DNA from 3 places in the Roseateles sp. GW821-FHT09G03 genome. Region 3 is predicted to be linked to each of the others. Evidence: predicted binding sites of a transcription regulator. Region 3 holds the regulator's gene; each other region holds the start of a gene.

Region 1 (2,260 bases), on a different contig from region 3:
CAGTAGCCGATCAGCTGGTGCTTGCCGGGCGCGGGCGCCGGGCCGGGCGACGGGGCCGGGGTGGGCGCGGGGCCAGGTGCGGGCGCCGGTCCAGGCGAGGGAGCAGGCGAGGGCGTGGGCGCCGGCGACGGGGCGGGTGGCGTCGAGCCGCCATAGACCGTCCACGGTTTGCCGGAACCGACGGGGCCGTTTTGCGCGGCGGGGTTGTCGCCCTGCGTCCACCAGTTGGCGCGGTAGATCACGCCCTGGTAGCTGACGATCGCGCCGCCCGAGTAGGCCGTGGCTGCGTTCCACGCGCCCTGCGGCGCAGGGGCCGGAGACGGGGCCGGCGTGGGGGCAGGGGCGGGACTGGGCGCCGGGCTCGGCGTGGGTGCCGGGGAAGGGGCAGGCGAGGGTGCCGGGCCGCTCGCGGGGCCGACCAGCGTCCACAGCGACGCGTTGGTCGGGTTCCAGCCGGTGCTGGCGTAGTCGGTCTGGTTGACGGTGGCCCGGTAGAGCTGGCCGTTGTAGCTCACGACCGTGCCGGCCGTGTAGTAGACATCGGGCTTCCAGGCCGCGGCGGTCTGCGCGACCGCCTGGAAGGTGAGGGCGGCGGCGCCGAGGGCGACGATCAGTCGCAGCGGGGCGGACGTGGCGGAGGAGGGGCGTCGGACGGAGACGGTCATGGCAGTGGATCCAGGGTTGAGACCGAAGCGGGTCCCGAACCCGCACCAAAGCCGCCGGAGGCGCATGCGAGCCAGCCGACGGATTGCGTCGACGGTGGATCTTTACTGGTATTCGAATAATCCAGTTTTCATGCCACCGCTTGGATACCACTTTCCGAAATCCGGACGAAGTGGCGCAGCGGGAAAACCCGGATCGTGGTGACAAGGCGTGTGGTCGGGTGCCTGGAAGCGGGGGGCTGGACGGGCCGCGTCACAAATCGACGAGCCGGGGGGCTCAGCGAAGGCCGGCTGAGCGTGCTTCACCACCTTGGCCCCGTGGTATCGCGAGATTCGTGCTCAACTCTGCAGGGGATTCGCCGATATTGAAGGTATGAACATCGCCAATTCCTCCAGCGTCGCTGCCGCGGTCAGCGGTGCTTCCAACAGCACGCCAGGCACGGTGGGCAATGCCGCCAGCCTGCTGGTGCTCCGCAAGGCCATGGACGTCCAGGAGTCCGGCGCTGCCGCGCTGCTCGCCGCCCTGCCGCAGGCGCCCGCCCTGGCCACCGAGGGCAGCCTCGGGCGCAACGTCAACACCTACGCCTGATCGCGCGGCTGCGCGACCCGCAGCGGGTCGCGCGCGCTCCGATGCCCACTTCAGGTGGCCGCGTCTGGGTACCCATAGTGCGGCGGCACATCGACTGGAAGCCATGGCCATTCGGACCGCTTCTTGAGAGTCCTTCTCGCGGCGGCAAACTCCTCGTCGGTGAGGAACATGCCGTGGAGGTCGTTGCCACCGTAGAGCGCGTAGAACCTGTGGGACGAGGTCTGGAGATTCGCGTTGACGATGTCGAAGAACGCGACAGTCGCCCGCTCCCAGCAGTCGACGTTCGTGGTGCCGGCGTCCCAGACCTGAATCCTCTTTCCGGCCGCCGAGATGGCATAGCTCGGTTCGTCGTCGTCGATGTGCTCGGTGACCTCGATGGGCGACTCCGCAAACTGCTGCAGCGTGGGAAGCAGTTCAAGGTAGGCGGACAAGATGCCCAACTCCGCAAGGGCCTCGGCGTCCAATCCGATCGCCTTGTCGTAGTCGAGCGGGTCTTCAATCGATTCGCCTTTGGGCTCAGGCGTACCGCCTGAAAGCATGGATCTCAGGCGGTTGAGGAAGGCCGTCATTCCAGAGCCTCGACCGTCATTTGCCCGCTGCGGCCGCGGCCGCCGCGCGCAGCTTGTCCTTCTTGCTCGGCCGCCTGCCCTTGATGCCGCCGGTGGCGGCTTCGGGCGAGGCGACCTCGGTCGGCTCGAAACCGGCGATGCGCTCGCGTTGGACGCGACGTCCCTGACGCTTCTCGATCAGGCGGAAGTGCGCTTCCGTGGCCGCGCTGATGAAGCTCACCGCGAGCCCGCTCGCGCCGGCGCGCGCCGTGCGGCCGATGCGGTGCGTGTAGTCCGCCGCGGCACGCGGCAGGTCGTAGTTCACCACCACCGGCAGCCGTGCGATGTCGATGCCGCGCGCGCCCAGGTCGGTGGCGACCAGCACCTGAATCCGCCCCGCCTTGAAGTCCGCCAGCGTGCGCGTGCGGGCGCCCTGGCTCTCGTCGCCGTGGAAGGCCGCG
Region 2 (2,260 bases), on a different contig from region 3:
GGCAAGGTTGCGCCCCTGCTGGCCCACCCGGTTGCGCAGGGCCCGTACGAGCGGGAACGCATACGGGGCGTCGGTCACGAAGACGGCCGGCAGCGGACCGGCGTTCTGTGATGCGTTCTGGGGCGCATTCGGCGGCAGGTCGACCCAGACCTCGTAGCGGCGGCCGGTGGCCGGATCGGGCAGCGGGTGGACGAAGGTGCCTGGGAGGGCGTAAGGCCCGGTGGCATCCGGCAGCGCGGGGGCGGCGATGGACCGGACGGTCGGCATCAGCAGCGAGCCCAGCGCCGCGGCGAGGACTTGCCTGCGGTCGGTCATGCGAGGGAGTGGGAGCAACGAAGGGTCGCGAGTGTCGCGTCCAGTCGCAGCGGGCCGCTCCCCGGAAGCCGTTACGTGCGTTACGTGCGGCGTGCGCTCGAACGCGCGCCCCGCACGGGGGGCGCCTCAGTCGACCAGGATGTTCCGGTTCTTCAGCGTCAGGTGGATCTTGTCGCCGACCGTATCCTTGTTGAAGGGCTTGACGATGTAGCCGGTCGCGCCGAGTTGCGCGGCGCGGATGATGTCCTCCTTGCGCCCCTCGGCGGTGACCAGCAGCACCGGCACCTTGCGCAGCGGATCGGACTCCGGCTTGGCGCGTAAGGCTTCCAGGAACTGGAAACCGTTCATCACCGGCATGTTCACGTCGCTGAGCACGAAATGGATCGGCTCGCCGGATTCAGCGGAGAGCTCGAGCTGGCGCAGCGCCGCCTTGCCGTCCTCGGCTTCGAGGATCTTCTTGAAGCCGAGTTCGCGCAGCAGTCCGGAAATGATGCGGCGCATGGTCGAGAAATCGTCGACCACCAGGAAACAGAACTCTTCGCGTTTGATCGTCGTGACCATGTGGAACCCCTTCAGGGGGGGAATCCTAGCGCGAGGCGGCTCAGGCGTATTCGTCGAGGAAGGCGCCCAGGGTGGCGTGAGCGGGGGAGCGCCTCGCGTCGGCTTCATCGGCCCCATCGGTCTCCTGCTCCTGAACCTGTGTCGAGCCTTGAGGGGCGGCACTCTGGCCGGAGCGCTCCGCCGCCTTCGCCTGCGCGGCCTCCGCCGCCTGTTTCTGGATCTGGGCGATCTGGTCCATCACCATCTGCATCTGGGACTGCAGCAGCTTCTGGCGCTTTTCCTTCGCTTGGGCGTCCATCGTCGAGTCCGACGCGAGGTCCTTCATCTGCTTCTGCAACTGCTTGAGCTGCGATTGCAGGCGTGCGATCTGCGCGTCGGGGCCCGTGCCGGAAGCCGCGGACGAGGTCCCCGTCGAGCTCGACGTTGAGGAGGCGGAGGGAACGGCGACGTGCATGATGGATTCCTGGGCGATGCTCCGATATCGGCCACCGGGGCCGGGTCTTGAGTGGCCCGGAACCCCCCGGGTGTGACGCGGGCGCATCCCCGGGCCCGCACCGGGGCTCGCATCGGGGTCATGGCGCAGGGGGTAGCATCCCCGGATGACTTCGACAACGCCTGACCCCGTCGCCGCCCTGTTGCGCCACGCCGCTTCCACCTGGATCGCGCCACGCTTCCGCCATCTGGCGGACGACGAGGTGATGGAGAAGGCCCCCGGCGAGTGGGTCACGACCGTCGACCGCGATGTCGAGGCCTTCCTGACCCCCGAACTGCGCGCGCTGGTGCCCGGCTCACGCGTCGTCGGCGAGGAGCAGTGCGCGGAGACGCCCGAGCTGCTCGACCAGCTCGACGAGGGCGCCGTGTGGCTGGTCGATCCGCTGGATGGGACCTTCAATTTCATCTCCGGGCGCGAACCGCTGTCCTCGATGGTGGCGCTGCTGGAAGACGGCGTGACCGTCGGGGCCTGGATGCTCGATCCGATCTCGGGCGTGCTGCATCACGCCCGTCGCGGGCAGGGCGCCTGGCGGGAGTCGGAGCGGCTGCACGCAGCGCCGGGCTCCGGGCTGAGGCGGGCCGTCGTCAAGACGCGCTTCCTGCCGCAGGAGCATCAGGACCGCGTCGCGACCTGGCAGGGCGTCGAGATCCTCCCCGGCCTCAACTGCGCCGGCGCCGAGTATCCCGCGCTCGCCGAGGGCGCGTTCGATGCGACGCTGTACTGGCGCAAGCTCGCCTGGGACCATGCGCCGGGCACGCTGTTCATCACGGAAGCCGGCGGCTTCGCGGCGCGGCTCGATGGCACACCCTATCGCGCCGGGGATCGGCAGCCGGGCTTGCTCGTGGCGCGCAGCCGGGAGGTGTGGGACGAGGCGGCTGCAGCCTGGAAGAC
Region 3 (2,260 bases):
CAATGCTCCCAAGGACCAGGCCGACGGCCTGCGCCGTCTGTTCGCCACGGCGCGCGTGCGCGTGGTGCCGGTGGTGAGCAACCCGCATGTCGTAGGCAGCGGCGCGCTGCTGGAAGGCATGTGCGCGGCCTTCGGCGAACTCGGATTGCACACGCTGGTCGTGGACGCGGGCGAGCACGCCTCGGCGGCGTCGGAGCTGGCGGCAGTGGACCTCGCAGCCTGCGTGGAACCGCTGTCGGCGAAGGTCTCCTTCCTCGCGGCGCGCGGACTGCCGATGCGCTACGTCAACGCCAACGGCTCGGCCGCCCAATTCCTGGAAGCGGTGACCGACGCGGCCCCGTTCGCCGACGTCGTCCTGCTGCACGCCAGCGCCGCGGAACTCAGCCGCGTGCTGGTGTCGCGCGAAGTGCGTCCGGTGCTGCTGGCCGACACCGACGTGCAGAGCGTGACCTACGCCTACGCCGGAATGAAATGGCTCACGCAGCGCGCGGGCCTGATGGTCTACAGCCTGCTGCTGGCCTGCAACCCGCAGCTGCGCCTGGCGGAGCGGATCGCCCAGCAGCTCTCGAGCTGCGGCGACGGCTTCCTCGGCGCGGTGCTGCGCGAGTGGGCTTGTTTGGATCCCCGCCAGCCGGTGACCGCGCCCCTGACGCACGAGATGCGTCACATGGCGCGCGAACTGCTGCTGGCGTCGGTGCCCGGTGCGGCGCTCGACAGCGCTGCTGATGCGATGCCGCTGCGTCCGCGGCCGATGTGGCAGCCCAAGGCTGGCCGCGCCCCGCAAGGCGTGACCCTCGCTGCGCATTGACGCCGGATTGGAGACGAGACGATGTACACCGCCAAGGGTCAACTCGACAACAACTCGCTGATCCGCCAGTACAGCCCGCTGGTGCGCCGACTGGCGCATCAGATGATCGCGAAACTGCCGGCCAACGTTGAACTGGACGACCTGATCCAGGTCGGCCTGATCGGCCTCACGGACGCGCTGTCGCGCTTCGACACGGCGCAGGGCGTGCAGTTCGAGACCTTCGCGACGCAGCGCATCCGTGGCGCGATGCTCGATGAACTGCGGGGCAGCGACTGGATGAGCCGCGGCAACCGCCGCCAGCAGCGTTCGATCGAGAGCGCGGTGCACAAGCTCGAGCAGAAGCTCGGCCGCCCGCCGCAGGAGTCCGAGATCGCCGCCGAGATGGGCATCTCGCTGACCGAATACCAGGAGATGCTGGGCAAGGTGCGCGGGACGCAGCTGGTCTATCTGGAGGACATCTCCGGAGGCGAGGACAACGACGACTATCTGGACCGGCACGTCGGGGACAACTCGGCGGATCCGATGGCGATGCTGGGCGACCACCGCATGCGCGAGGCGCTGGTGGAGGCGATCAAGAACCTGCCGGAGCGCGAGGCCTACGTCATGTCCATGTACTACGAACATGACATGAACCTGAAAGAGATCGCGGCGGTGCTGAAGGTGACCGAATCGCGGGTGTGCCAGTTGCACAGTCAAGCGATTGCCCGATTGCGCGTGAAGCTGCGCGACTGGTAAAACGAGCCGCATACGCGGCCGCAATCCTTGTGGTCCAAGAACCATGAGGGGAGCGTCCGATGTGGGACTCATTGCGCAGGCGCGCCGGGAAGGCGGCGCCTGACGCGTCGGTGGGGGGAGCCGAGGTTGGCTTTCGCGAGCCGACGCTGCAGGGCAACACCACCAAGGTCGTTCGAGAGCTCTCGAGCGGCGTTTCCAAACTGGGCCGCGACGCGGCCGAAGTCCGCGGACTGCTGGAGGACACGCAGAAGGTCGTGACCTCGCAGGCGCAGGCGATGCAGGCGCTGGGCTCGGAGCTCGAGCAGGTCCGGCATGCGCAGGACGGCATCAATCAATCCACGAACCAGACCCGCGAGGCGGTCGAGCGCGCGCGCACGGCCCTGTCCGGCGTCGGCGACGAAGTGGGCGGGATCGTGTCCACCTTGCGTCAGGTCTCCGGGGCGGCGTCCGAGATCACGAAGATCGCGTTGCAGACGCGGCTGGTGGCGTTCAACGCGTCGGTGGAGGCCAAGCGCGCCGGCGAAGCGGGCCGCGGTTTCGGCGTGGTGGCGGATGCGGTGAAGGACCTGGCGGCGCAGGTGGAGGCGTCGTCGAAGGCCATCATGGGCACGGTGGGGACGCTGGACACGCGGATCGAGGCCTTCAGCCGGGAACTGAGGGCGGACGGCTCGGGAGGAGCCGGCCAGAGCAAGATCCTGCAGGCGTTCGCGGATGTGG

Evidence for each region. Region 3 encodes FliA, which starts transcription of late flagellar genes. Its sites were predicted from a motif close to CTAAAGTTTNNNNNNNNNNNGCCGNTA; they were not measured.
Region 1: a site for FliA is predicted at 1,001-1,027, ahead of AC07OZ_RS12960 (putative motility protein). Genes of this name have one in related genera too.
Region 2: a site for FliA is predicted at 1,356-1,382, ahead of AC07OZ_RS04650 (FlxA-like family protein). Genes of this name have one in related genera too.

What each region holds. Positions count from the first base shown of each region.
Region 1 is NZ_JBWKOK010000003.1:161,340-163,599, forward strand. Features, by position in the region: gene AC07OZ_RS12955 (chitinase) at 1-665, opposite strand, end outside; gene AC07OZ_RS12960 (putative motility protein) at 1,036-1,251, shown strand; gene AC07OZ_RS12965 (hypothetical protein) at 1,302-1,820, opposite strand; gene AC07OZ_RS12970 (DEAD/DEAH box helicase) at 1,837-2,260, opposite strand, start outside.
Region 2 is NZ_JBWKOK010000001.1:1,037,077-1,039,336, reverse strand. Features, by position in the region: gene AC07OZ_RS04660 (alpha/beta hydrolase) at 1-315, opposite strand, end outside; gene AC07OZ_RS04655 (response regulator) at 442-876, opposite strand; gene AC07OZ_RS04650 (FlxA-like family protein) at 917-1,330, opposite strand; gene AC07OZ_RS04645 (inositol monophosphatase family protein) at 1,476-2,260, shown strand, end outside.
Region 3 is NZ_JBWKOK010000010.1:146,768-149,027, forward strand. Features, by position in the region: gene AC07OZ_RS27370 (MinD/ParA family ATP-binding protein) at 1-808, shown strand, start outside; gene AC07OZ_RS27375 (RNA polymerase sigma factor FliA) at 830-1,543, shown strand; gene AC07OZ_RS27380 (methyl-accepting chemotaxis protein) at 1,615-2,260, shown strand, end outside.